Regions from separate parts of the Mesorhizobium sp. M1348 genome, predicted to be linked through region 1. Evidence: predicted binding sites of a transcription regulator. Region 1 holds the regulator's gene; each other region holds the start of a gene.
The links. Region 1 encodes PhoB, which activates phosphate uptake and scavenging genes when phosphate is short. Its sites were predicted from a motif close to TGTCATNNANCTGTCAT; they were not measured.

Region 1 (7,171 bases):
GTCCGGCTGTCGAACTCGAACGGATTGACGCCGAGCCGTACGCTAGAAACGACATGCAGGCCGACCCAGATGACCAGCAGCGCGCCGACCATGCCGAGCATGCGCGTGTCGAGTTCGGTTGCCTTGAGAAATCGGGCAACGATGCCGAGCTCGGATTCCCGCGCCCGGTCTGCGGTCGAGCTGTCGACCGGCGTGTTGGAAGTCGTGTCGGTCATTATGTTTCTCCCGCCGGGTTGCCGTCTGCCGCGGATGCCGGAAGCAGCCTAGAAGTTATCCGCCGGAAGCGGAAAAACAACTCTTGTTGAAAAAACGCCGCGGCGAGCGGCCGCGGCGTTCGGACTTCTCGGAAACGTCGGGTCAGTTGCAGACCGCAACAGTGCCCGCCGCCACACCCGCGCAGACCTCTTCTTTCTTGATCCAGCCGGCATCGATGACGACGTTGAGGTTATCTTTGGTGATGGCGACCGGGGTCAGGAACAGGGATTTTACGGTGTTGCCGCCGGGCGTGGTGAAATCCTTCACGCCGGCAATGTCGGTCATCTGCTTGCCGTCGGCCAGTTGCGAGGCGATCTCGGCGGCGTTCTTGCCGAGCTCGCGCGCATCCTTCCACACCGACACGGTCTGCGTGCCGAGCGCGATGCGGTTCAGCGCGGCGTGGTCGCCGTCCTGGCCCGAAACCGGAACAGATCCGGCCAGCCCTTGCGCCGTCAATGCGGCGACGACGCCGCCGGCAGTACCGTCATTGGCCGCGACCACTGCATCGACCTTGTTGTCGTTCGCGGTCAGGAACTGTTCCATGTTCTTCTGGGCGTTGGCCGGCAGCCAGCCGTCGGTATAGGCCTCGCCGACATTCTTGATCTTGCCGCTGTCTATTGCGTCCTTCAGTACTTCCATCGAACCGGCAAACAGGAAATCGGCATTCGGATCGGCGCCCGAGCCCTTGATGAAGACGTAGTTGCCTTCCGGTTTCACCTTGAACACTTCGCGGGCCTGCATGCGGCCGACTTCCTTGTTGTCGAAGGTCAGGTAGAAGACGTCCTTGTTCTCGATCAGCCGGTCGTAGCCGACAACCGGAATACCTTCGTCCAGCGCCTTTTGCACGGCCGGCCCGATGGCCGAGGCGTCCTGCGCCAGGATGATCAGTGCGTTGGCGCCCTGCGAGATCAGGCTCTCGACGTCGGTGAGCTGCTTGCCGGGGTTGGACTGTGCGTCGGCGGAAATATACTTGTCGCCGGCGGCCTCGATGGCCGCCTTCATTGCGGCCTCGTCGGTCTTCCAGCGCTCTTCCTGGAAGTTCGACCAGGAAACGCCGATGACCTTGTCTTTAGCCTGCGCCACCGACGCCAGCGCCAGCGTCATGGCGACACCCGCCAGAATGGCGGTCGTGAATTTCTTCATCATATCCTCCCTGCGCCGCGTACGGCGTGACCATTGGCCCAAAGACCAGCTAATTTTTTCGAGCCTCGAAAAAATACTGGCCCGATCTCCGGCTGCTGTCAACATCGATTCTGATGGATTTTGATGAGTCTGAGAGTTTTTTCGAGCGTCGGAATAAACGATGACAGCGCCACCTGCATCTGACACTATTTGCCTGCATCCGACACTATTTGTCGGACATTACCGACGGCTTCCGGTTCATGAGCGGCCGCGGCAACCGGGAGGAAAGCAAAACGATGTCGGTCGGAATCCGCCATGACGATTTGCGCCGGCGCAACCGGGCGATGGTGATCTCGGCAGTCCGCCGGGTTGGCCAGCCATCGCGTACGGAGATCGCCGCAGCCACCGGCCTCAGCCATTCGACCATATCGGCGATCTCCTCCGACCTGATACGGGAAGGCATCCTCGCCGAGAGCAAGGCAAGCGAGCCCGTTTCGTTGAAACGCGGTCGTCCGCAGGTCGGCCTCGCCCTCAACCCGGAAGCGGCGGCGGTGCTGACCGTGGTGTTGTCGCTCAATTTCCTGTCGGCCGCCATCATCGACTATGCGGGACACGTCGTAGCCGAGGAACAGCGCCGGCTGGACACGCTGACCATGCCGCGCGACGAGCTGATCCGCGAATGCATGGCCGTCGTCCGGCGCCGGCTGGAGGATCCAGACCTTGACGTCCGCAGTGTCGCCCGCATCGCCCTGGCGATTCAGGGCATTACCGACTCCCCTGCACGCGCCATGCTGTGGTCGCCGATCACGCCGCAGACGGACATCGCCTTTGCCGATATGCTGGAAGATCAATTCGGCATCCCGGCCACGGTGGAGAACGACTGCAATATGATGGCGGTGGCTTTGCGCTGGCGCGATCCGGATCGCTATCGCGACGACTTCATCGCCATCCTGCTTTCGCACGGCATCGGCATGGGGCTGGTGTTGAAGGGCGAGCTGTTCACCGGCACGCATTCCTCCGGCGGCGAGTTTGGCCACATGATCCATCGTCCGGGCGGCGCGCTCTGCCGATGCGGGCGGCGCGGCTGCATCGAGGCCTATGCCGGCAACTACGCCATCTGGCGCAACGCCAGGCAGATGAGCGAAGACAGCGAACCCATCGCCGACGTCAGCGACGCCGACATGCGCGCGCTGGCGGCCCGGGCGCGCGAGAAGGATGGGCCGGAACGCGAGGCCTACCGCAAGGCCGGCGAGGCGCTGGGTTTCGGTCTCGGCTCGCTGTTCGCGCTGATCGATCCGGCACCGGTCGCGATGGTCGGCGCCAGTGCCGCCGCCTTCGATCTGATCGAGCCGGCCTTGCGCCAGGCCATCGCCCAGACCGCCGGCGGCCAGCATTCGGGTTCGATCTCCTTCGATACCGAGCCGAACGAATTGCCGCTGATCCGCGAAGGCTGTGCGATGCGGGCGTTAAGCTTCGTCGACCAGGAGATTTTCGCGCCGGGCGCGCAAATGAGGCCCCGCGTCAGAAAGAACGTGGCCTGACCCGGCGGATCAATCTTCCCTGATCGCGTAGCCGGCACCGCGGATGGTGCGGATGACATCAGGCATGCGGCCGTTGTTGACGGCTTTGCGCAGCCGGCCGACATGCACGTCGACGGTGCGTTCGTCGATATAGATCGTCTCGCCCCAGACATTATCGAGCAACTGGCTGCGCGAGAAGACGCGGCCCGGATGCCGCATCATGAACTCGAGCAACCGGAATTCGGTCGGCCCGAGCCTGATTTCGCTCTTCTTGCGATAGACCCTGTGCGATTCGCGATCGAGCACGATGTCGCCGACCTTCAGCACGCTTGACAACACTTCCGGCTTGGCGCGCCGCAGCAGCGCCTTGACCCTGGCCATGAATTCCGGTGTCGAAAATGGTTTGACCAGATAGTCGTCGGCGCCGGTCGAAAGACCGCGCACCCGGTCGCTCTCCTCGCCGCGCGCGGTCAGCATGATGATCGGCAGCCGCTCGGTTTCGGGGCGCACCCGCAACCGGCGGCAGAGCTCGATGCCGGAAACCGCTGGTATCATCCAGTCGAGCACCAGAAGATCGGGCACATTCTCCTGCAAACGGATCTCGGCTTCGTCGCCGCGTGTCACCACCTCGACCTGGTAGCCTTCGGATTCGAGATTGTAGCGGAGCAGCACACCCAACGGCTCCTCGTCCTCCACCACCATTATGCGTGGTGCGATCATCGGCTGGGCACCCCCATCATGTCACCGGCGCGGACATTGTCGTTTCGTCCTGCTTCGGACGATTGACCGGCAATTGCTCGCCGGTCAGCACATAATACGCATTTTCGGCGATGTTGGTGACATGGTCGCCGATCCGCTCCAGATTCTTGGCGCAGAACAGCAGATGCGTGCAAGCGGTGATGTTGCGCGGATCTTCCATCATGTAGGTCAACAGCTCGCGGAACACGGACGTGTATTTGACGTCGATGCGCTCGTCTGCGGCACGCAGCTTGGCCAACGCGGCCGCATCGCCTGCGGCATATTCCTCAATGACGCCCTGCACCTGGATGAGCACCAGCTGCGCCATCGCGTCGATGGAATGCGACAGGTCGCGCGGCGTGACGCTGAGGCCGACCGCACTCACACGCTTGGCGATGTTCTTGGCAAGGTCGCCGATGCGTTCGAGGTCGCCGGCCATACGGATCGCTCCGACGACATGGCGAAGATCGTGGGCCATCGGCTGGCGTTTGGCGATCAGGGTGATGGCGCGATCGTCCAGTTCGCGTTGACGCGCATCCATGATGGCGTCGTCGGAAACGACGCGTTGCGCCAGCACGTTGTCGGAATTCAACAGGGCCTTGGTCGCCCCGCCGACCATCGAACCGGCGAGGTCGGCCATGTCGCGGATCAGCTTGCTGATCTGCTCGAGATCCTCGTCGAAAGAAGCGACTGTGTGTTCGCCCATGGTCCTGTCCTCATATGCATGATCGGAACGGCTCAGCCGAAGCGGCCGGTGATGTAGTCCTGCGTGCGCTTCTCGCGGGGCGACGTGAAGATCTTCTCGGTCCGGTCGAACTCGACCAGCTCACCCAGATACATGAAGGCGGTCTGGCGCGACACGCGCGCCGCCTGCTGCATGTTGTGAGTGACGATGACGATCGTGTAGTCGGCTTGCAATTCGTCGATCAGTTCCTCGATCTTGGCCGTCGACAACGGGTCGAGCGCCGAAGCCGGTTCGTCGAGCAGAATGACTTCCGGCTTCACGGCCACGGTGCGGGCGATACAGAGCCGCTGCTGCTGGCCGCCGGACAGGCTCAAGCCACTGGCGTTGAGCTTGTCCTTGACCTCGCTCCACAGCGCGGCGCGCTTCAACGCCTGTTCGACGCGGCCGTCCATCTCGGACTTGCCGAGATTCTCGTAGAGCCTGACGCCGAAGGCGATGTTCTCGTAGATCGACATCGGGAACGGCGTCGGCTTCTGGAACACCATGCCGATCTTGGTGCGCAGCAGATTGAGATCCTGCGACCGGTCGAGAATATTCTTGCCGTCGAGCAGCACCTGGCCCTCGGCTGTCTGTTTCGGGTAGAGCTCATAGATGCGGTTGAACACACGCAGCAGCGTCGATTTCCCGCAGCCCGAAGGCCCAATGAAGGCCGTGACACTGCGCTCGGGCAGCGACAGGCTAATGTCCTTCAGCGCCTTGCTCTGGCCGTAGTAGAAGTTGAGGTTCTTGACCTCGATCTTCGTCTTCTCGGCGACCGTTTCGGTCATCGTCATGTCCGGGGACAACATCTGTGTCATCTGTCCTCTCTGCGTCCGGTAAGGCTGCGGGCGAGGATGCTCAAGCCCAGAACCGTCAGGGTGATTATGAGTGCGCCGGTCCACGCCAGCTGCTGCCATTCCTCGTAAGGGCTGAGAGCGAACTGGAAGATGGTCACCGGCAGGCTGGCCATCGGCGCGTTGATATTGCTGCTCCAGAACTGGTTGTTGAGCGCGGTGAAGAGCAGCGGCGCCGTCTCGCCGGAAATGCGTGCTATCGCCAGCAATATACCGGTGACGATGCCGGACAATGCGGCGCGATAGGCGACCGAACGGATCACCACCCAGCGCGGCGCGCCGATCGCGGCACCGGCTTCACGCAACGCGTTCGGTACCAGGTTGAGCATGTCTTCAGTGGTGCGCACGACCACCGGAATGACCAGGATGGCAAGCGCCACGGCGCCGGCAATGGCCGAGAAATGTCCCATTGGCCGCACCATCAGCTCATAGACGAACAAGCCGATGATGATCGACGGCGCCGACAACAGGATGTCGTTGATGAAGCGGACGACGGTGGTGATGCGCGAAAAGCGTCCATACTCGGCCATGTAGGTTCCCGCCAGCACGCCGATCGGCGTGCCGACGACAACGGCGATGATCGTCATCAGCAGGCTGCCCGCGATGGCATTGAGCAGGCCGCCGGCCTCGCCGGGTGGTGGCGTCATCTCGGTGAAGACCGCGAGCGAAAGCCCGGCCGTACCCTTATAGACCAGCGCGCCGAGGATGAGCGCCAGCCAGGCAAGCCCGATGCCGGCGGCGACGACGCAAAGCGCCATCATCACCGAATTCCTGGCTTTGCGGCGGCTGTGGAGCGATGAGGATGTCGACATCGGTCAGGCTCCCGTACGGGCGTCGATCCGCATCAGCATATAGCGGGCGGCGGCAAGGATCAGGAAGGTGATGACGAACAGGATCAGGCCGAGCGAAACCAGCGAGGAGGTGTAGAGGTCGCCGTCGGCCTCCGTGAATTCATTGGCGATGGTCGCCGAGATCGTCGTGCCCGGCGCGAACAGAGAGGCACTGATGCGGTGCGCGTTGCCGATGACGAAGGTCACCGCCATGGTCTCGCCGAGCGCCCGGCCGAGGCCAAGCATGACGCCGCCCATGATGCCGATGCGGGTATAGGGAATGACCACGCGCCGGGTCACTTCCCAAGTCGTGCAACCGATGCCGTAGGCCGATTCCTTGAGCACCGCCGGCACTGTATCGAAGACGTCCTTGGTGATCGAGGTGATGAAGGGCAACACCATGATGGCGAGGATCAGCGCCGAGGTCAGAAGGCCGATGCCGTAAGGAGGGCCGGCAAAAAGGCTGGATAGTCCCGGCACGCCGTGGAAGATGTTGATGATGAAGGGCTGTATCGTCGTCTGCAGGAACGGCGCGAACACGAACAGGCCCCAGATACCATAGATGATCGACGGAATGCCGGCCAATAGCTCGACCGCTATGCCGATCGGGCGCCTGAGCGGGCGCGGGCAGAGCTCGGTGAGAAACACGGCAATGCCGATGCCGATCGGAACCGCGATCAGGATGGCGATGGCCGCCGTTACCAGGGTGCCGTAGATCGGCGCCAGTGCGCCAAATTTTTCCGTGACCGGATTCCAGCTCTCAGTCGTCAGGAAAGAAAAACCGAAGGACGACAGCGCCTGCCATGAGCCGGCAAACAGCGAGATCGCGACACCGCCGAGGATGACCAGCACCAGAATTGCGGAAGCGCGGGTGAGTCCGCGGAATATGGCATCTGTGAGCGCGAAGCGCCGGACCGTAGCTTCCCTCGCCCGGGCTGCTGCAGATGATGGCATGGCATCGGAAGCGATGGTCATTGGGTCCTCGCGATTGAAGGCAACAGGGAGGGCGCCGTCGACGCCCTCCCTGAAGGACATTACATAGCCGAGTAGAGCGGCTTGCCGTCGCTGCCGACGACTTCCTTGGCCCACATGGCCTTGACGCTCTCGACCACCTTGTCGGGCATCGGA
Region 2 (7,171 bases), 280 kb from region 1:
ACGACGCCGAGGTCATCGAGCTTGATGCGGACGTTGTCGGCGAGCAGGTCCGACAATTCGCTGCGGTCGGCGACGAGCAGTGCCGAATACCAGCGGTCGATGATCGCGCTGTCGTCGGCACGGGCGAAATCTGCCGAGCAGAGCAGTGCCGCAGCCGCGAACGCGTCCCGAAGTCGCACCATGCCCAGCCTCCTACTCCGTGTCGGGCCGCTCGAAATCGCCGGTGTCCTTGTTCATCACCCAAAGCTCGCCGGTCGAGATGTCGAACCAGGCGCCGTGCAGCGACAGCCGCCCCTTGCCTTCGAGGATCGAGACGCAAGGGAAGGTGCGCAGATTGGCGATGGAATAGCGGATCGAGATGCGCTCCAGCGCCGTCTGGCGCTCGGTCGCGGTCATGAAGGTGCTCGACGATACGGTCTCGGCCGCCGGCGCGATCAGGCTCATCCATTTGCCGATGAAATCACCCGGCGACAACGGCGCGGCCGTGGTGTCGAGTGCTGCGCGGATGCCGCCGCAGCGGCCGTGACCCATCACCACGATGTTCTTGACCTTGAGGCTCTGCACGGCAAATTCGAGCGCCGCCGATGTCGAGTGGAACTGATCGTCGGGCGCATAGGGCGGCACCAGATTGCCGACATTGCGCAGCACGAACAACTCGCCTGGCCCGGCATCGAAGATCGCTTCAGGCGCGGCGCGGGAATCGCAACAGGCGACGATCATCGTTTCCGGTGCCTGGCCCTCCCGCGCCAGCGCGCGATAACGCCCGCTTTCGGTGAGATACCGACCGCTCATGAAACTGCGATAGCCGGTGAGAAGATGCTCGGGAAGGTGGGGCATGGGCAGCGGCGGGAGCCTTTCCGGGTTAAAGGCACGGTTCAATCCCGAAAGGCTCTAGCGCATCGGCCCGAAAATCGGAACCGATTTTCGGAAGGCGGGATGGCGTGGTTTCGACGTGCCAGCCCGTACTTTGCATACAGGTGAACGAACGGCGCCATTAATCGGCCTCAGAACCGCAGATTGGCGCCGGCGCGCAGCAGAAGCCAGTAGAACAGGGCGGTCGCGCCGACCGCGAGCAGCATCGCCAGGAAGAAGCCGCTGGGGCTCTCGGTGAATGGCAGCCCGCCAGTGTTCATGCCGAAAATGCCGACGATCAGCGTTCCCGGCAAAAGCAGCGCGCTCATCACCGCCAGCGCCTTGAGGCTGCGGTTCGATTCGTCGGCAAGCTCAGCCGCAAGCTCCTCCTGCAGCAGCCTTGCCCGGTCGTTGATCATGACGACCTCGCGGTCGAGCCGTTCAAGGCGCGCAGCAAGCCGGCGCAGAACTTCATGTGCGCCGGCGGAAAGGTTCCACGCGGAACGGTCTTCATCCTGGAAAAGCGCTGCCAGGGCCGAGATCGGCCGATGCAGGGATACGGCAAGGCGGCGCACATCCTTCAGCTGCCGTCTTTCGTCTGCAAGCCGCTCGGTCACGAGATGATCCTCGACTGCGTCCAGGCGCTTCGTCGCCGCGGCGAGCCGCAGGCTGGTGGTCTTGCAAAAAGCCATGACCAGCGTTTCGAACAGCTCGAATGCCGTGGCCGGCCGCAGCCCCGCGGCAAGGGCAGTGTGCACTTCCTCCACCGCCGCCAGCGGATGCCGGCGGCCGGTGACCAGCAGCCGCTCCGAGACCGCAAAATGCAATCTGCCGATGGTCGTCGACTGATGGGCGATCTCGCCATGCAGGTCGGCCGAAATGCCGTGAACGACGCCATTCTCATGCGCCAGCACCAGGCTGTCCTCATGTCCTTCGAGGATCGCATGAGCCGACGCCGGCAGCGCGCAGGCGTGGCTGACCCAGGAATGGGCGCGCCGGTCGACTAGGTCGACATGCAGCCAGACCCAGCCGTCCGCTGAGGCCAGCGCGGGTTCTATGTCTCGGGGCGCCAGCGGTTCGGGAGCTTTGCCGGGAGCGGCATGATAGGCCCAGACCAGCCCAGGAGTATGGTGCTGATCGTCCGCGGCGAGCAATGTCAGATGCGATGCGTCATTCATGGCCGGCCGAAACGATGCACGTTCAGATGATCCGGGCGGCGCCGCGACATTCTGGTCAAACCCTGCCCCCGCTCAGAATACCTGGCGGAAGATGACGAACAGCACGAAGGCAAGACAGATGGAGGCCGGAAGGGTCAGTATCCAGGCCATCAGCATGTTGCGCACCGTCGACCATTGCAGGCCCGAACCATTCGCCGCCATGGTGCCGGCAACGCCCGACGACAGCACATGGGTGGTTGAGACCGGCAGGCCGAGATAGTCGGCCGATGCGATCGTCGCCATCGCGACAAGCTCGGCGGACGCGCCCTGGCCGTAGGTCAGATGGCTTTTGCCGATCTTCTCGCCGACGGTGACGACGATGCGCTTCCAGCCGACCATGGTGCCGAGGCCGAGCGCCAGCGCGATGGCGACCTTGACCCAGAGCGGGATGAACTTCGTCGCGTTGTCGACGGCCTTATGATAGGTCGTCACCGCCTTCAGGTCGTCTGCCTGCATCGGCAGCAGCTTCCTCTTGTCGATCAGCTTCAGCGCTTCACCGGTAAGATAGATGTTGTTGCGGGCGTTGCTGACCAGCGTTGTCGGCAGCTTTTCCACGGACGGATAGGGCGACAACATGGCGCTGGTGTCGTGGATGAAGCTCTGCAGGGCAGGCGTGGTCTCGTCCTTCCAGGTCTTGGTGCGAACGGCGTCGCCGACCACGGTCGCCGCGTCGGTCACAGCGACGCCGGGCTTGACGTATTTGCCGAGTACCGTTTCGACCTGGGTCGCCGCGGATTTGTAAGCTTCGAGATAGTTCACGTCCGGTGTGCGGTTGAGCGCGAAGGCGGTCGGCACCACGCCGATCAGGATGAGCATGATGAGGCCCATGCCCTTTTGCCCGTCATTGGAGCCGTGGGCAAAGCTCACGCCGGTGCAGGTGAAGATAAGCAGCGCGCGAATCCACAGTGGCGGCGGAGCGCTCGACTTGGGCGCCTCGTAGAGCTCGCGGTTCCTGACCAGCAGCTTCATCACCAGAAGCAGCAGCGCGGCCAGGCCGAATCCGACCAGCGGCGAGATCAGAAGCGACAGGCCGACATTGGATGCCTGTGACCAGTCGACGCCGCTAGTGACGGAGCCGGCCGGGGCCATGAACTGGTTGGCGAGACCGACGCCGATGATCGAACCGATCAGCGTGTGCGAGCTCGAGGCAGGCAGGCCGAGATACCAGGTTCCGAGGTTCCACATGATCGCTGCGACCAGCAGCGCGAAAACCATGGCTAGCCCCGCGCTCGAGCCGACCTGAAGGATCAGCTCGACCGGCAGCAGCGATATGATGCCGAAGGCGACCGCTCCGCTGGCGGTAAGCACGCCGAGGAAGTTGAAGAAGCCGGACCACATCACCGCAAGCTCGGCCGGCATGGAATGCGTGTAGATCACGGTTGCCACCGCATTGGCGGTGTCGTGAAAACCGTTGACGAATTCGAAGCCGAGCGCGATCAGCAGCGCCAGGCCAAGCAGGATCCACGGCACCGCGACGGTGCTGGTCAGGTCCTGGCTGAGCGCGTAGCCGACATAGGCAAGGCCGCCCAGAACAATGACGGCAAAGGCCGGCAGAAACCATTTGCCGGTGCCGCTTGGCCGGTCGAGCGGATGCTCCGGCCTTGGAATTCCTGCCTCGCTTGAAACAATATCGACCATACCCACTCCTCCTGCGTTGCAGCAAAGAATGGGAGGACGCTATGTCGGCACAATGAAGCCTGTGTGACGGCAGGCACTTTGGGTCGACGCAAACGGGCGATCGAAGCGACCGAGGCAACTGAACCCGGCCGGCGCATTCCTGGACTATTCCGCGATCTCCAGCAGCGTCGATATCAGCAGCCGGCGCTCTTCGGCGGAGAGAATGTCCGAACCGAACAGGTTCATGCTGCGAAGCCCTTCGATGGCGAGATAGCAGACCAGCAGCGCCCTGAGGTTAGGAGTCTCCCCCTTCAGCCGCTGGAACAGCTGCCGCCTGAACGATTTTATCGGCGTCAGGAAATCGGGATCCTCGGCAATCGCCGAAAATATCCAGGACGCAGACGGTTTCGACTCCTCCGCATGCTCGGCCGAAAGCCTGATATAGGCCGCAAGCGGGCTCTCACCGCTGACACCGTTGGTGCGGGCGGCCTCAAGCGCCTGTTGGAACGCACTGAGGTAATCCTCCACCAGCGCCTGCATCAATTTCGCCTTGGTCGGGAAATTGTAGAGAAGACCACCTTTCGACACGCCGGCACGGCTGGCGACCGCATCCAGCGAAAGGCTGCCAGGACCCGTCTCGCGCGCCACGTCGGCGGCGGCGGCGAGAATCTTCTCGCGCGAATTTGCTCTGCGGGCCTTCATCAAGCGTTCCCCATTCATTAGCTTAGGCGGAATTGACAAGACCGTCCAGACGGTACAGTAAGATCGCCGTCATTTGAAATTGGGACCAGTCACAGGTATGTGTTCCGGTCGTCCGACCGTTATGCTGGGCCATGGCCGAGGGGACTGTTCGTGATCAAGCGCTTCATCATCGCCTTCATTCTGCTCGTGCTGGTGTGCGGCGGCATCGTCGGCTTCAACCTGTTCCGCGACAATGCAATCAAACAGTTCTTCGCCACCATGAAGCCGCCAGCCGCGACCGTGTCGACGGTCATTGTCAAACCTATGTCCTGGACGCCCGGCATCGAGGCGATCGGCACTGTCAGTGCCGTACGCGGTGTCGACCTCACGGTCGAAACTGCCGGCATCGTCAAGGACATCCTGTTCCATGCCAATCAGAAGGTCGCCGCCAACGCCGTGCTGCTGCAGCTCGACGATGCCGTCGAGCGAGCCGATCTCGTTGCGTCGAAGGCGCAAGCCACATCCGACCAGACGACGCTGATGCGCGCTCTTGAGTTGCAGAAGCGCGGGGTCGGCACCGACGCTACGCTCGACACGGCGCAGGCAGCAGCATCGGTCTCCGCCGCGCAGGTAAACAAGCTGCAAGCGGTGCTCGACCAAAAGCAGTTGACGGCCCCCTTCAAGGGTACCGTCGGTATTCCGAAAATCGACCTTGGGCAGTATCTCACACCCGGCACCGCTGTGGTGACCTTGCAGGACATGGATACGATGCGTGTCGATTTCACCGTGCCGGAGCAGCAGCTTCCGCAGCTGAAGATCGGACAGACGGTGCGGCTGGGCGTCGGCGGCGGCGACATGCCGTTCGCCGGTAGCATCCGCGGTATCGATCCGAAGATCGACCCGACGAGCCGGCTGGTGACGGTGAGGGCGGAGGTTGGCAATCCGGAAGGCAAGCTGACGCCGGGCCAGTTCGTCCAGGTGCGCATCGAACTGCCCGAGGAGAACAACGTGCTGGCGCTGCCGCAGACGGCACTGACTTCCAGCCTGTACGGCGACTTCGTCTTCGTGGTGCGCGCGGCGAAATCCGCCGAAGCCAACGGGGCGGCTCCCGAGGCGAAGCCGGAGGAAAAGCCGGCTGCAGATGCTGCCAAGCCCGCAGCCGAAGCACCCGCGGCAAAACCCGAAGAAAAGCCGGCCGCTACCCCAGCCAAACCGGCAGCGGAAGCCAAACCGGCAGCGGAAGAACAGAAGCCACAGCTCGTGCTCGCCCAGGTGTTCGTCAAGCCAGGCCGCCACAACGCCGGCCTGGTCGAGATCCTGGAAGGCATCCAGCCCGGCGACGAAGTCGTTACCGCCGGCCAGAACCGGCTCTCGAACGGCATGTCCGTTGCCGTCGACAACACGATCGATCCGAGCAAGCCAGGGAACCAGCAGGCAGCCCAGCAATGAGCTTTTCCGACCTCTTCATCCGCCGCCCGGTCCTTTCGACCGTGCTTGCCTGCATGATCCTGCTTCTGGGTTTTCAGGGCATTTTCAACCTTTCGATCCGGCAGTATCCAGAGGTTGAAGAAACGGCCATCACGATCACCACGGCCTATCCCGGCGCCAGCGCCGACCTAATCCAGGGGTTCATTTCCGCGCCGATCGCGCGTGCCGTCGCTTCGACCGAAAACATCGATTATGTCACGTCGTCGAGCCGGCCGTCCTCCAGCACCGTGACAGTGCAGATGAAGCTCGGCTCCGACCCCGACGTCGCGCTGAACGAAGTCTTGTCGAAGGTTCAGAGCGTTCGCGGCGATCTGCCGGACGAAACCAAAGACCCGGTGATCGTCAAGGGCACCGGCCAGCAGTTCGCGATGATGTACATCTCGATGCAGAACCCGAACATGACGCCGGAACAGCTCACCGAATATATCGAGCGTGTCGTGCGGCCGCGTATCTCGACGGTCGAAGGTGTCGCCGACGTGCAGATTTTCGGCGCCGCCGAATATTCGATGCGTGTCTGGATCGACCCGATCAAACTGGCGGCGCGCGGCGTGACGGCGGCGGAAGTGCTGACGGCCATCAACGAATCGAATTTCCTCTCTGCGCCCGGCGATACCGAAAACAAATATGTGGCTTCCTCGATCACGGTTCGCTCGACCCTGCAGACGCCGGAGGCTTTCGCTGCCCTTCCGCTCCGCTCGAAAGACGGCAATGTGGTGAGACTGCGCGACGTGGCCCGCGTCGAGCTCGCCGCGGTGAGCACCGACACCAGGGTCACCTTCAACGGCAAGCCCGGCATCTTTCTCGCCATCTTTCCGACGCCGGCCGCCAATCCGCTGACCACCGCGGCGGCGATCCACAAGATTGTGCCGACCATCCAGGAGACGCTGCCGCTCGGCATGACGATCGAGATCGTCTATGATTCGACCGAGCAGATCAGCGCGTCGATCGAGGAGGTGTTCAAGACCATCGGCGAGGCGGTCGCCATCGTCATCGTCGTCATCCTGCTCTTCCTCGGCTCGTTCCGCTCGGTGCTGATGCCGATCGTGACCATTCCGCTGTCGCTGATCGGCGTCTGTTTCCTGCTGTTTTCTTTGGGTTATTCGATCAACCTATTGTCGTTGCTGGCCATGGTGCTGGCGATCGGACTGGTTGTTGACGATGCTATCGTGGTGGTGGAAAACATCCACCGCCACATGGAGGAAGACGGCTTGTCGCCGATGCAGGCGGCCTTCAACGGCATGCGGGAGATCTCGTCCGCCGTCGTCGCCATGACGATAACCCTGGCCGCGGTGTTCGCGCCGCTGGCCTTCACCGGC
Region 3 (7,171 bases), on a different contig from region 1:
CGAGGAGATGTAGACGATCGCCCCGTCCGATGGCAGGCCGTGGCCGTTGCCGAAGCAATAGATGCGGCTGTGCTCGAGGAAACGGCCGACGATCGACTTCACCCTTATGTTCTCCGACAGGCCGGGCACCTGCGGCCTCAGGCAGCAGATGCCGCGCACGACGAGATCGATCTCGACGCCGGCGCGGCTGGCGTCATAAAGCGCATCGATGATGATCGGATCGACCAGCGCATTCATCTTCATCCAGATGCGAGCCGGCCTGCCGTCCAGCGCGTGGCCGATCTCGTCCGAAATGTGCTTGAGAATGCGGTTGCGCAGCGTGAACGGCGATATGGCCAGCCGCATCTGCTCGGCCGGTTCGGCATAGCCGGTGATGAAGTTGAACAATTGCGCAACATCGCGCGCGATCGTCGGGTCGGTGGTGAAGAAGGACAGGTCGGTGTAGATGCGGGCGGTGACCGGGTGGTAGTTGCCGGTGCCGAGATGCACGTAATTGCGTAGCCTGCCGTCCTCGCGCCGCACGACCAGCGACATCTTTGCGTGGGTCTTCAGCTCGAGGAAGCCGAAGACAACCTGGACGCCGGCGCGCTCGAGGTCGCGGGCCCAGCGGATGTTGGCCTCCTCGTCGAAACGCGCCTTGAGCTCGACCAGCGCCGTCACCGACTTGCCGGCTTCCGCCGCATCGACCAAAGCCCGCACGATCGGGCTGTCGTTGGAGGTGCGATAGAGCGTCTGCTTGATCGCCACCACTTCCGGATCGGCCATCGCCTGGCGCAGGAACTGCACCACCACGTCGAAGGATTCGTAAGGGTGGTGGACGATGATGTCCTTCTCGCGGATGGCGGCAAAGCAATCGCCGCCGTGCTCACGGATGCGCTCGGGGAAGCGCGGATTGTAGGGCGTGAACTTCAGATCGTCGCGGGCGACGGCGACGATCTCCGAGATCTGGCTAAGCGCCAGCGGGCCGGTAAGCACGCTGATGCGGCTGGCCGAGACGCCGAGCTCGCCGGCGACGAAATCGCGCAATTCGGCCGGCATCAGCCTGTCGAACTCGATGCGGATGACCGAGCCGCGGCGTCGCCGCTTCAGCGCCGTCTCGAACAGCCGCACCAGATCCTCGGATTCTTCCTCGACCTCGATATCGCTGTCGCGGATAATGCGGAACGTGCCGGAGCCCTTGACCTCATAACCGGGGAACAGCTTGCCGATGTAGAGGCTGACCGCCTCTTCGAGCGGAACGAAGCGGACGTGATGCTTGCGATCCGGCAAGCGGATGAAGCGCCTCAGCGCCACCGGCAGGCGCAAAAGCGCGCTCATTTCCTCGCCGTTCTTGCGGTGGCGCAATTGCAGCGCCATCGAGAAACCGAGATTGGGAATGAACGGAAACGGATGCGCCGGGTCGATCGACAGCGGCGTCAGGACCGGAAACACCTGCTCCTGGAAATGGTCCTCGAGCCAGGTCTTCTCGTCCTTGGTCAGGGCATCGCGGGTGATGCTCTCGATGCCTTCCTTGTTGAGCTGCAGCATCAGCGCCGAAAGGCTGTTCTGCTGGTCCTCCTGCAGGCGCTCGACCTCGCGCAGCAATTGTTCGAGTTGCTGCTCGGGTGTGCGGCCGTCCGGGCTCTTCAGCACGATGCCCTCGCGCACCTGGCCGGCAAGACCGGCGACGCGGACCATGAAGAACTCGTCGAGATTGGCGGCCGATATCGACAGGAAGCGAACCCGCTCGAGCAGCGGATGATTGGCGTTCAGCGATTCCTCGAGCACGCGCCGGTTGAATTGCAGCCAGGAAAACTCGCGGTTGACGAAGCGGTCAGGATTGCCGCCTTCGCGGCTCGCCGCCTCGATGGTGATGAATTCGTTCTGGACCGGCTTCAGTTCGTTCATAGTTCCTGCTCTTCTCACACCTGTCCGCGGATTACGGTGTTAACCGGCTTAACTTATCCTCTGACAGGCTTTTGCGACAGTTTCATTTCATCGATCTTGCAAAGAGACGGGTTATGATCCAGATGCAACCGACAAGATCAGGAGACGACGATGGCAGGCGGTTCCATTCCCCATTTCCAGAACGATGCGGGCTATCCGGCAATCGACATCGGCGTCAAGGAATTCATGTGCACCGGCGCCAATCCGCCTTTCGATCACCCGCATGTATTTCTCGACATGGGCGACGACAATGAAAAAGTCTGCCCCTATTGCTCGACGCTCTATCGCTATTCGCCGAAGCTGAAGGCATTGGAAACGCAGCCGCCGGGCTGCCTCTATATCGACCAGGCCGCCTGATTCTTCCGCGACAAGCCTGATGCAGGAAACGCAGTCCCGGCAGGTCGTCATCGCCGGGGCGGGCGTCGCCGGGCTGACCGCGGCACTGGCCTTCGCCGACCGCGGCTATCGGATAAAACTGTTCGAACAGGCGCAGCACCTCGAGGCTGCCGGCGCCGGCATCCAGCTTTCGCCCAATGCGACACGCATTCTTCGACAATTAGGCGTACTCGATCGGCTGTTGCCGACGGCGGTGCGGCCGGAGGCGGTCGTACTCAAGGATGCCCCCACGCTGCGCGAGCTGGCGCGCGTACCGCTTGGCCAGGCAGCCGAAACGCGCTGGGGAGCGCCCTATCTCGTCGCCCACCGCGCGGATCTGCAGTCAGCGCTGATGGAGCGGATAGCCGAGCGGCCCGGCATCGAACTTGTCACCGGCGTTCTCGTCGTCAGTGCCGCCGTCAAACCCAATGGCATCGCCGCAACGATAGAGGTTGCCGGCACGGCCATCGAAACGGAAGCATCGTTGCTGATCGGCGCGGATGGCGTCTGGTCGTCGGTGCGAGAAACGCTTGCCCGCAACGCGGCCGAATTCGGTAGTAGCCGGTTTTCAGGTGAGCTGGCGTGGCGCGCCACCGTCGGTGCCGACAGCCCTGCCGGACAAACCTTTGCAGCGATCGGTGCGCCCGATTGCGTTACTGCATTCCTCTATCCCGGCTTCCATATGGTCGCCTATCCGGTGAGCCGTGGCACTGTCTTCAACCTCGCGGCCTTCACCAGGGGCGAGCGCATCGCCGAGGGCTGGTCGGGGCATGCCGACCCCGCCAGCCTCTCAAGCGCCATGCGCGATACCGCGCCGGCGCTGGTCCGTCTGGTGAGCGAGGCCGCGCCGTGGACGGCATGGCCGATCCACACCGTCGAGCAGCGGCGGTGGACGACGCCGGAAGGCATCGCGCTGATCGGCGATGCGGCGCATGCGATGACGCCCTTTGCCGCACAGGGCGCGGCGATGGCGATCGAGGACGCGGCGACGCTTGCCGGCTTCGTTGCCGCTTCGCCAGCCGATCTTGAGGGGGCGCTTGCCGCCTGGGAACAGGCGCGGCGGCCGCGCGTCGCCCAGGTCGCCCGCCGCGGCGCCGTCAACCGCCTCGCCTGGCACGCGGCCGGGCCGGTGGCGATGGCCCGCAACCTGTTCCTGGCGATGCGCTCACCCGAAAAACTCGCCGCCGATCTCGACTGGCTCTATGGCTGGCGGGCGTTGGACGATGGCGCGCGATGATACGCACGACAGGCTGGCGGGACAGCGCCCCTCTCTGTCCTGCCGGACATCTCCCCCACTTGGGGGGAGATTGGCCACCACATATTGCCTTTCGCCAATCTTCAAGGTTGCATGACCTAGCAAGGCACCGAAGCCGCTAATCTCCCCCCTCGTGGGGGAGATGTCCGGCAGGACAGAGGGGGCGCGAAGGAATGAGAGGTTAGCATTCGACAGCAATACCCCCGCCTAGTAAGAACGAGCTATGGCCAAGGTCATCCGATACGCATTTGACCCAACAAATTCGCCTCCGCTGACAGATGTCCAGAAAGCGGAAATCGCAGCGCTGAAAGCACGTTCGACGGATGATGTCGATACGAACGACATCCCTGAATTGACCGAAGAATTCTGGCAGAGCGCTGTCCGAAATCCATATTTCAAGCGGATCGGCCGGACCGCAGAACCGATTGATGAGCCTAAATAGCTAATTGTAAAGCCGCATCGACAGGCCGAGCGAGGCTGGCAGCGGGTTCCACCAGCCGGTGCGCAGGCCGGCCGTGCGCAGTGCCGCCGCCGTCCAGGTGTTGCAGCCGATCAGCGCATTGAAATGGCCATTGGCTTCGAAGAACCGGTCGAAGCGGGAATAGGCCGCATTCTCGATCGGAATGGCCCCGTTCGGCCCCTGCTGGAAGCTTGCCGCAATGTAATCGAGCAGCGCGGTAAAGCGTTCGTCGCCGATGTCGAAGCCGGCGACGTCGGGATGCGGCTCGGCGATTTCGCCGGAAATGTCGACATGCATCACCGAGGCATCGACGGTCAGCGCCTTCATCACCGGCACCGCCTTCAGCGCCGACCAGGTCGGCGTCTCCAGATAGAAGGCGCGGCCGCCCCAGCCGAAGACGACGTAGCGGACCTCCACCATGTCGGCTGTAATGCCGGCATCGACCGGGAAATGGAAGCGCCGGCGCACATCGTCGTCGACCGGGATGGCGATGTCGGTGTGGATTGGATTTTGCAGCACCAAGATACGGTGGCTTGCGCCGATCGGATCGGCAACGGCCGCCGGCCAGAGCGGGCGCGGCAGCAGCGTGCCCAGCGCTACCGCTAGCGCTATTGCAACGGCCAGCAGGCCAAGAAAGCGGGCAAGCTTCTTCATGGGAAAGGCATAGAACAAGCAATGCTCAAGGTGAAGCCTCTCCGGAACTTGCGCCACTGACAAAGCGCTTGACGCATATCCTCCCCGGGAGGATATGCTGAGGCATGTCAGATCACCTCCACGCTTCGCATCCTTCCATCATAAAGCGCCTGAAGCGCGCGCAAGGCCACCTCGCGGCGGTGCTGGCCATGATCGAGGCGCGTCGCCCTTGCGTTGATCTGGCGCAGCAGCTTCATGCCGTCGAAAAAGCGATCAGCAGCGCCAAGCGCGAGCTGATCAACGACCACATCGAGCATTGCCTGACGGACAGCGTAGAAACCGGCGGCAACTCGCTGGCGGAACTCAAGCAGCTGGCGAAATATCTATGAATGCCATCGTAGCCCGCATTCTGGACTGGCTCGGGTTCGGCTCGCACGCCGCACATCATCACGGCGGTCACAGTCCGCACGGTCACACCCATGGCGTCATCGATGCGACAATTGCCACCACCGATCGGGGCATCTGGGCAATCAAATGGTCGTTCGTAATCCTGGCCATCACCGCGGCATTGCAGATGGTCGTGGTTGCGTTGTCGGGAAGTGTGGCATTGCTGGCCGACACGATCCATAACATCGGCGATGCGACCACGGCGATCCCGCTATGGATTGCGTTCGTGCTGGCGCGGCGCAAGCCGTCGCGGATCTTCACCTATGGCTTGGGCCGGGTCGAGGATCTGGCCGGCATTATCATCGTGCTCATCATCCTGTTCAGCGCTGTAGTCGCCGCCTACCAAGCCATCGACAGGCTGATTAATCCACAAGTGGTGACACACCTCGGCTGGCTGACGGCGGCGGGCATTGTCGGCTTCCTCGGCAACGAGGCGGTTGCCGTGTTCCGTATCCGCGTCGGTCGCGAAATCAACAGCGCGGCACTGATTGCCGACGGCTACCACGCCCGCACCGACGGACTTACCAGCCTTGCCGTGGTCATCGGAGCCATCGGCGTCTGGCTCGGCTTTTCCTTGGCCGACCCGATCGTCGGCCTGCTGATCACGATTGCGATCTTCGGTATTGTCTGGCAATCGGCCCGCTCGGTGCTGACCCGCATGCTGGATGGAATCGAACCCGGTGTGATGGATGAAATCCGACATGCCGCCGAGCATGTTCCGGGCGCGCATATTGTCGATGCCAAGGCGCGCTGGGTCGGTCATAGATTGCACGCCGACATCGCAATTGCCGCAAACGAAACCCTGCCGCTGTCGGAAGCGAACAAGATCGCGGCAGCGCTGAAGGACGAACTGTCCCAGCATATGCCAGCCCTGGCCGAGGCGAATGTGCGGTTTTCAACCGGACATGGAGAGAACGACCATCCGCGCCCTCACGAGCACACGCATGACCACGGCCAAATGCACTGACGCTCGCCCATTTTTTGCTAGTCTCGTCCGATGTTCCAGACCCTCGTCGAATTTCAGCGCACGATCTACCTGACGCTCGGCGAGCAGATCAAACTGCTTTCGGCCGGAGGCAATTGGCTGGCGTTCATGGCCTTCCTGCCAATGGGCGTCGTGTTCGGGGCTGCCCATGCGCTGACGCCGGGTCACAGCAAGGCCGTCCTGGCGACTTATCTTGCCGGTTCGGATGCGAAGGTCTCGCGCGGCCTGCTCGTATCTATCACGCTGTCGTTCACGCATGTGACGATTGCCGTTCTGATTGCGGCTCTCTCGTTACCACTGGTCTCAATAGCATTGGGCAGCGTCGGCCGCGCTCCGCTTCTGGAGCATATCAGTCGCGGGCTGCTCGGCCTCATTGGCGTCTCGATGCTCTGGCGCGCTTTGAGCCACAGCCATCACCACAGACACGAGGGCGAGGCTGTCGGCGTCATGGCAGGCCTGATCCCATGCCCGCTGACGCTTTTCGCGATGACTTTCGCCATCTCCAGGGGTGTTCCGGCAGCGGGCGTCCTGTTTGCCATCACCATGATGGTCGGCGTGGCGGTGACGCTGTCCTGCGTTGCGGTGTTGTCGATCCTGTTTCGGGAACGGCTTGTACAGTTTTTCGCGCGCCAGCCACGGCTGTTCGAAACCATCTCCCGGGCCATCGAGGGCGCCGCCGGTCTCGCCCTTGCCGGAGTCGCTGTCTGGCAGATCACCTCAGCTTGAGGGAAAATTTGGCCCCAGCCACTGCATGGCGTCCGGGCCGGTGCAGCGGTTGGAACGAGCCTAGGCGACGCCGGTCATGTCACATCGATCACGACCATCAGCCCGCCGCCGCCCTTCTCCTCGACATTGTTGTTCGTGGTGTGATGCGGGATATGGCAATGGATCAGCCATTTGCCCGGACGCTGCGCCTTCCAGATCACGTCGTAGCGCTGACCCGGCCCGACATTGACCGTATCGGCAAGGAAACGACCCGAGGCAGGGATCGTCTCGCCGTCGCGGGCAATGACCTCGAACGGCCCGCCATGGATATGCATCGGATGGATGAAGCCGTTGTTGGTGCCGATGAACCGCACCTTGAGCGTCT
Region 4 (7,171 bases), 300 kb from region 1:
CAAGGCGCGCGCCTTACCGCGCGCTACTTCGCGCTCTTCGCCGCGCTCGACCAGCGGTTCGGCCACGACATCGAGCGCCGAGACGCGCGGTACAGTGCGCAGGAACTGGCTGACATAACCGATCGTGAGCCGGCGCACAGCTAGCACGGTGCGCGGGCTGGCCGAAGCCAGGTCAATCAGCCCGTCCTCGTGCTGGACGATGATCTGGCCTGCGTCGACGGCATAATTGCCGTAGAGCATTTTCAGGATCGAGCTCTTGCCGGCGCCGGACGGGCCGCCGAGCACGGAGCATTCGCCGGCCCTGATCGCGAACGAGACACCGGCGACCACCGGCAGTTTGATGCCGTCGCGCAGATGCATGGTGAAGCTCTTGGCGACATCGGAGACAACGAGCGGGGTCGGCATCAGAAGGTTCTCCAATCGTCGTTCGTTTGCGGGCCAGCACCCCCCTCTGCCTTGCCAGGCATCTCCCCCTCAAGGGGGGAGATCGGCAGCCTTTTCGTTGCGCCTGTTCTGCAACGTTGAAGAGTGGCGAAACCGAGAGCGACAGCCAATCTCCCCCCTTGAGGGGGAGATGGCCGGCAGGCCAGAGGGGGGTACGGCGGAGCAATCATCTTCAGACCTGTAGAATCGAGGAAACAAGCAATTGCGTGTAGGGCGCGCGCGGATCGTCGAGGACGCGGTCGGTGAGGCCACTTTCGACGACGCGGCCGTCCTTCATCACCATCATGCGCTGCGACAACAGCCGCGCCACCGCGAGGTCGTGGGTGACGACGATGGCTGCCAGGCCAAGGTCGGTGACCAGCCCGCGCAACAGATCGAGCAGGCGCGCCTGCACCGAGACGTCGAGGCCGCCGGTCGGCTCGTCCATGAACACCAGCCGTGGGCCGGTAACGAGGTTGCGGGCGATCTGCAGGCGCTGGCGCATGCCGCCGGAAAAGGCGCGCGGCTCGTCGTCGATGCGGTCTTCGTCGATCTCGACACGCGACAACCAGTCGACCGCCGTCGCACGGATTCTGCCATAGTGACGGTCGCCGACCGCCATCAGCCGCTCGCCGACATTGGCGCCGGCCGACACCGTCATGCGCAGCCCGTCGGCGGGGTTCTGATGGACAAAGCCCCAATCGGTGCGCATCAGGAAGCGGCGTTCGGCCTCGCTCATGCGATAGAGTTCGCGGAACTGGCCGTCGCGCATCCGATAGCTGGCGGCGCCTGAAGAGGGCAGCAGCCGCGTCGACAGGCAGTTGAGCAGCGTCGTCTTGCCGGAACCGGATTCGCCGACCACCGCCAGCACCTCGCCCGGCCACAAATCGAAGGTGACGTTTTCACAGCCGACGCGCGAGCCGTAGAATTTGGACAGCGCCGAGACGCGCAGCAGCGGTTCGTCGGTCATTGCGCCGGCTCCGTTTTTTCCAGGGCAAGAGGGGTTTCAGGCGCAAGGTGGCCGCGATGGCCTTGTTCGCGCCGCTTCTCGCAATGATCGGTATCGGAGCAGACGAACATGTGGCCGCCATGGTCGTCGAGGATGACCTCGTCGAGATAAACGTTCTCGGCCCCGCACAGTGCGCAGGGCTGGTCGAAGGTCTGTACCTCGAACGGATGATCCTCGAAGTCGAGACTGACCACATCGGTGAAGGGCGGCAGTGCATAGATGCGCTTTTCGCGGCCGGCGCCGAACAATTGCAAAGCCGGCGAACGGTGCATCTTCGGATTGTCGAACTTCGGTGTCGGCGAGGGATCCATCACATAGCGGCCCTCGACCTTGACCGGATAGGCATAGGTCGTGGCGATGCGGCCGTGCCTGGCGATATCCTCGTAGAGTTTTACATGCATCAGACCATACTCCTCCAGCGCATGCATTTTGCGCGTCTCCGTCTCGCGTGGCTCGAGGAAGCGCAGCGGTTCGGGGATCGGCACCTGGTAGACCAGCACCTGACCGGCCGCCAAAGGGTGTTCGGGGATACGGTGGCGGGTCTGGATGACGGTCGCCTTGGCCGTCTCGGTGGTGACGGCGACATTGGCGACCTTCTTGAAGAAGGCGCGGATCGAAACCGCATTGGTGGTGTCGTCGGCGCCCTGGTCGATGACCTTGAGCACATCATCCGGGCCGATGATCGAAGCGGTGACCTGGACGCCGCCGGTGCCCCAGCCATAGGGCATCGGCATTTCGCGCGAGGCGAACGGCACCTGATAGCCAGGAATGGCGATGCCCTTGAGGATGGCGCGGCGGATCATCCGCTTGGTCTGCTCGTCGAGATAGGCGAAGTTGTAGGTGGCTATATCCGCTGGTTGTGCACTCATTCCGCTGCCTCCCTCTTCTCTTCGCCCTTGCCGGCGTTTTCGCGGGCATCATGCTCGGCGCGCATGCGGCGCACGAGGTCGAGCTCGGCCTGGAAGTCGACATAGTGCGGCAGCTTCAGATGCTCGACGAAGCCGGTCGCCTGGACATTGTCGGAATGCGAGATGACGAACTCCTCGTCCTGCGCGGCGGAGACGACGTCCTCGCCGAGTTCCGAGGCGCGTAGAGCGCGGTCACATAGCGCCATGGCCATCGCCTTGCGCTCGCTCTGGCCGAAGACGAGGCCGTAGCCGCGGGTGAATTGCGGCGGCGCCTTGGCCGAGCCCTTGAACTGGTTGACCATCTGGCATTCGGTGACGCGGATGCTGCCGAGCGGCACGGCAAAGGGCAGTTCCGGCACGTCCAGTTCCAGTTCGACCTCGCCGATGCGAACCTCGCCGACGAAGGGATGGTTGCGCGCGTAGCCGCGCTGGGTGGAATAGCCGAGCGCCAGCAGAAACCCCTCGTCGCCGCGCGACAACGCCTGCAGGCGGATGTCACGCGCCATCGGGAATTCGAGCGGCTCGCGGGTGATGTCGCCGGGGACATGATCCCCAGGCATGTCGCCGTCGGGCTCGATCAGGCCTTCGCGGGCGAGGATGGCCGAGACGCGCGGCATCGCCTCCGCTTCGCCTGCACGCTGTTCCGGTTCGGCGACATCGCCGCCGGCGGCAAGCTCGGGATCGAGCAGCCGGTGGGTGTAGTCGAAGGTCGGGCCGAGCAGCTGGCCGCCGGGCAGGTCCTTGTAGGTCGCCGACACGCGCCGCTCGACCAGCATCGTGCCGGTGTCGATCGCCCTGGTGTAGCCGAAACGCGGCAGCGTGGTGCGATAGGCGCGAACCAGGAAGATCGCCTCGATCATGTCGCCGCGCGCCTGGACGATGGCGAGTGCCGCCAGTTCGCGATCATAAAGCGAACCTTCGCTTATCACTCGGTCGACGCCGAGCGCCAGCTGCTCGACGATCTGGTCGAGCCGAAGTGCGGGCACCGAACGATCGCCGCGCCGGCGGTCGGCGAGCAGTTTGTGAGCATTGCGAATGGCCGCTTCGCCACCCTTTACCGCGACGTACATGCTACGCCTCCATGATCTTGATGCGCGTCGTACGCGGCAGGCAGGCAATTGCGTCGGTGGTGGCGAGGATGACGTCGACGCCACGCGGAAAGCGCTGGTTGTTCTGCTTCCATTGCTCGACGAAATGACGCGGCATTTGCGCCGGCGCGATCGTCGCCGTCGTCTCGATGCCGGGGCCTTCGAGCAGCAGCGGAGCGCCGGAGACGAGATCGCCGACCTCGAGGATCAGCGTCGTGGAGCGATCGGGATAATCCTGGGTGCCTTGCGAAAAGCCGTCGAGCGCCATCATCTCGGCCGGCGTGGCGATCAGCGCGAAATGCGCGTCGGCCGGGGTGTTGGCCAGCGGCGCGCCGGTATGGAAGCCAAGCCAGGATTTCATCGCCGCCGACCCCTGCAAAACCAGGTCGAGCCAGAGCGGCGTGTCGTTGTCGCACAGCGCCAGCGCAATGGCGCCGGCGGTGACCGATAGCGGCGCCGGCGGCTGGGCGAGGGCCGGCAGCGGCTGCACGCTGCCCGGGCGCACCATCGCGTCCATGACGACACGGAATACGGTCTGGGCGTTGAACACCGGGTCGGCAAAGCCGCCTTCGATCGATTGCACAGCAGCGTCCATCAGTCTTCTCCGCGCACCATGGTGAAGAAATCGACCTTGGTCGCCGCCGTCTCGGCGCGGCGCTGGTCACGCGCCTTGGCCAGTGCCGCTTGCAAGGGCGCGACGATCCTGGTCTCGACCTCGTTGCGGTAGGCAGGATCCTGCCAGAGCGCGTCGGCGATTGCCGCCAGCCTTGCCTTCTGCTTGTCGCGGCCGAGCGCATAGCAGTGGCCGACATGGCCGGACGCAAGCCGCACCGTGGCGCGGGTGACCGTCGCCTCGCCAACATTGAAGGGCGCGCCGCCGCCGCCAATGCTGCCACGCACGGTAACCAAGCCGGTTTCGGGGCCACGCAGAAGTTCCGCCTCAGAAGGCAGGCCCGCTTCGTCCCAGAGGCGGACGATATCGTCGCCGGCCGATTGGGCCAGCGTCGCCATCAAGGCCTTGCGCTCGGCCTGCTCTCGCACTTCCCGTCCTCGCATGGCCGGTGCTCCTCGTCTGCGTTCATTTGTCTATTGATATAGACAATTATACAAATTATATCTATTTTCTAATGCGTGTCCATGACGAGTGCATGACACGAGGAAAATGTCTGGGGCAAAAAGATCGGGGGCGGAAATGATCGGGCAGCCCAGCAGCATCGAGCGGCGCAGCGGTGTCGCGCTGTGGCGGCAGATCGCCGACCAGATCCTGCATTCGATCGCCGTCGGCGATTTTCCCGAGAATGCCGCGCTGCCGCCCGAGATCGCGTTGGCCGAACGCTATGGCGTCAACCGCCATACGGTGCGCAGCGCCATCGCAGCGCTGGTGCAGGAGGGTGTGCTCAGGGCGGAGCAGGGGCGCGGCACCTTCGTGCTTTCGCGCAGGCGGCTGTCCTATCCGATCGGCGCGCGCACCCGCTTTTCGGAGGGATTGCAAGGACAGGCGTCCGAGCGGCATATCACCTTGCTCGCGTCATCGGTCGAGCCGGCCAACCGTCGTGTCGCAGAGGGCTTAGGCCTTGCGAAGGGGGCCGATGTGATACGCCTGGAAACGCGCGGCGAAGCCGATGGAATGCCGGTGTCCCGCGCTGCCGGCTGGTTCGATGCCAGGCGCTTTGCCGGCATCGATGCCGCCATGGCGGAAACCGGTTCGATCACGGCATCGCTGGCACGTTTCGGCATCGACGACTATCTCCGGCAATCGACAGTGCTGTCGGCGCGCCATGCGGATGCCGCCGACCTTGCCGACCTCGAGCTGCAGCCCGGCGCCATCGTGCTGGTGACGGTCGCCGTCAACGTCACGCCCGACGGTCAGCCGATACAGTTTTCGGAGTCGCGCTTCCCGGCCGAGCGGATCGAGCTCAAACTGTCGGCGCTCTGAGATGCGCCAGCCCTGGCATCATCCGACCTGAATGACAGCCTTGATCAGGCCGGACTTCTCATGCGCCCAGCGGGCGAGGTCACGCGGCGTCTCGCCAAGCGTGGTGCGGTGGGTGACCAGCTTTGCCAGCGGCACCGCGCCGTTGCGGATCGAGGCGGCGACATGGTCGAAATCGGCACGCAGGGCGTTGCGGCTGCCGATCAGCATCATCTCGCGCTTGTGGAATTCGGGATCGGAAAAGGCGATGTCGTCCTTGACGACGCTGACCAGGACCAGCGCCCCGCCATGCGCGACATGGGCGAAGGCCGACTGCACCGACCGGGTGCTGCCGGTGGCGTCGAAGACCACATCGAAGCCGTCGCCGCCGGTTGCTTCCCGCACCAGGTCGGCAGCGGTGCCTCGCGAGCCGTCGAGGGTCGCGAAGCCGAGTTCGCTTTCGGCGAAACCCAGCCTCTCCGCACTCATGTCGAGCAGCGTCACGTCGAGCCCGGCGATGCGGGCGAACAGCGCCGTGCCGAGCCCGATCGGGCCGGCGCCGATGACCAGCGTGCGCGCACCTGGATCAACCAGCGAGCGCCGCACGGCATGGGCGCCGATCGCCAGGAATTCGACGGCGGCGGCATCGGCCAGCGACAGGCCGTTTGCCGGATAAAGATTTTGCGCCGGCACCAGGAGCTGCTCGCACATGGCGCCGTCGCGGTGGACGCCGAGCACCTCGATCCTGACGCAGCAATTGGGCTTGCCTTGCCGGCAGGCGATGCATTTGCCGCAGGCGAGATAGGGATTGACGATCACCGCTTCGCCGACGGCGAGATCGACGTCCTCGCCAACCTCGATCACGGTGCCGGAAACCTCGTGGCCCATGATGCGGGGATAGGCGAGGAACGGGTGCTTGCCTTCGAAGATGTGATAGTCGGTGCCGCAGATGCCGACATGGCTGACGGCGACCAGCGCCCAGCCGGCGGGCGACGCGCCAGGCGCCGGGCGATCTTCGAGGACAAGTTCGCCGGGCGAGCGGCAGACGACGGCTTTCATGCTTCAATCCAGTCGGTTCATGGCACCGCCGGCTCTGCTGTCGCGAGGCCGGCTGTTGGGAGGCGATCTATTTGCCGCGGCGGCGCAGCCCGTCGAAATAGACTATGACGATGATCAGCACGCCGGTGATGATGCGCTGCCAGAAGGCGTTGACGTTAAGCAGATTGGCGCCGTTGTTGATGGTGGCAAGGATGAAGGCGCCGAGCAGCGGCCCGTGCACGGAGCCGACAGCGCCGAACAACGAGGTGCCGCCGATCACCGAGGAGGCGATCGCCTGCAATTCCCAGCCCTCGGCCTGCGTCGGATTGCCGATGCCGATGCGCGAGGCAAGCAGCACGCCGACGAAGGCCGCGCACAGCCCGGACAGCGTGTAGGCCATGTAGATGGTGCGCTGGACGTTGACGCCCGACAGACGCGACGCCTCGGCGTTGGAGCCGACCGAGAACAGATAGCGGCCCCAGCGGCTGTGGTGCAGGAAGATGTAGGCCGGGATGCCGACCAGGATCACCATCCAGAACAGATTGGGGACGCCGACGAAGGAACTGCGCGAGAACGTCTGGAAGGCGTCGTTGTTGATCGAGATCGAGTTGCCGTTGGTCATCAACAGGCCGATGCCGCGCAGCGAGGTCAGCGTTGCCAGGGTGATGATGAAGGGCGGCAGGCCCATCTTGACGATGCCGAAGCCATGGAACATGCCGATGGCGACGCCGACCAGCAAGGTGATCAGGATGGCGAGGAAAACCGGTGTGCCGGCGTTGATCAGCATCGCGAC

Region 2: a site for PhoB is predicted at 3,760-3,776, ahead of NKH13_RS00025 (inorganic phosphate transporter). Genes of this name have one in related genera too.
Region 3: a site for PhoB is predicted at 1,961-1,977, ahead of NKH13_RS06180 (RNA degradosome polyphosphate kinase). Genes of this name have one in related genera too.
Region 4: a site for PhoB is predicted at 4,566-4,582, ahead of phnF (phosphonate metabolism transcriptional regulator PhnF). Genes of this name have one in related genera too.

What each region holds. Positions count from the first base shown of each region.
Region 1 is NZ_JAMYLH010000001.1:280,839-288,009, reverse strand. Features, by position in the region: gene NKH13_RS01470 (sugar ABC transporter permease) at 1-215, opposite strand, end outside; gene xylF (D-xylose ABC transporter substrate-binding protein) at 358-1,398, opposite strand; gene NKH13_RS01460 (ROK family protein) at 1,674-2,918, shown strand; gene phoB (phosphate regulon transcriptional regulator PhoB) at 2,928-3,617, opposite strand; gene phoU (phosphate signaling complex protein PhoU) at 3,634-4,341, opposite strand; gene pstB (phosphate ABC transporter ATP-binding protein PstB) at 4,374-5,177, opposite strand; gene pstA (phosphate ABC transporter permease PstA) at 5,174-6,025, opposite strand; gene pstC (phosphate ABC transporter permease subunit PstC) at 6,029-7,018, opposite strand; gene pstS (phosphate ABC transporter substrate-binding protein PstS) at 7,078-7,171, opposite strand, start outside.
Region 2 is NZ_JAMYLH010000001.1:396-7,566, forward strand. Features, by position in the region: gene NKH13_RS00010 (nuclear transport factor 2 family protein) at 1-182, opposite strand, end outside; gene NKH13_RS00015 (carbonic anhydrase) at 193-837, opposite strand; gene NKH13_RS00020 (transporter) at 1,005-2,030, opposite strand; gene NKH13_RS00025 (inorganic phosphate transporter) at 2,103-3,707, opposite strand; gene NKH13_RS00030 (TetR/AcrR family transcriptional regulator) at 3,852-4,388, opposite strand; gene NKH13_RS00035 (efflux RND transporter periplasmic adaptor subunit) at 4,539-5,816, shown strand; gene NKH13_RS00040 (efflux RND transporter permease subunit) at 5,813-7,171, shown strand, end outside.
Region 3 is NZ_JAMYLH010000002.1:427,831-435,001, forward strand. Features, by position in the region: gene NKH13_RS06180 (RNA degradosome polyphosphate kinase) at 1-1,887, opposite strand, end outside; gene NKH13_RS06185 (zinc-finger domain-containing protein) at 2,038-2,283, shown strand; gene NKH13_RS06190 (FAD-dependent monooxygenase) at 2,303-3,538, shown strand; gene NKH13_RS06195 (hypothetical protein) at 3,780-3,998, shown strand; gene NKH13_RS06200 (TIGR02117 family protein) at 3,999-4,670, opposite strand; gene NKH13_RS06205 (metal-sensing transcriptional repressor) at 4,775-5,038, shown strand; gene NKH13_RS06210 (cation diffusion facilitator family transporter) at 5,035-6,063, shown strand; gene NKH13_RS06215 (HoxN/HupN/NixA family nickel/cobalt transporter) at 6,094-6,807, shown strand; gene NKH13_RS06220 (multicopper oxidase domain-containing protein) at 6,882-7,171, opposite strand, start outside.
Region 4 is NZ_JAMYLH010000001.1:583,368-590,538, forward strand. Features, by position in the region: gene phnL (phosphonate C-P lyase system protein PhnL) at 1-405, opposite strand, end outside; gene phnK (phosphonate C-P lyase system protein PhnK) at 617-1,393, opposite strand; gene NKH13_RS02955 (alpha-D-ribose 1-methylphosphonate 5-phosphate C-P-lyase PhnJ) at 1,390-2,301, opposite strand; gene NKH13_RS02960 (carbon-phosphorus lyase complex subunit) at 2,298-3,410, opposite strand; gene phnH (phosphonate C-P lyase system protein PhnH) at 3,412-4,023, opposite strand; gene phnG (phosphonate C-P lyase system protein PhnG) at 4,023-4,484, opposite strand; gene phnF (phosphonate metabolism transcriptional regulator PhnF) at 4,621-5,364, shown strand; gene NKH13_RS02980 (zinc-binding alcohol dehydrogenase family protein) at 5,383-6,399, opposite strand; gene NKH13_RS02985 (ABC transporter permease) at 6,467-7,171, opposite strand, start outside.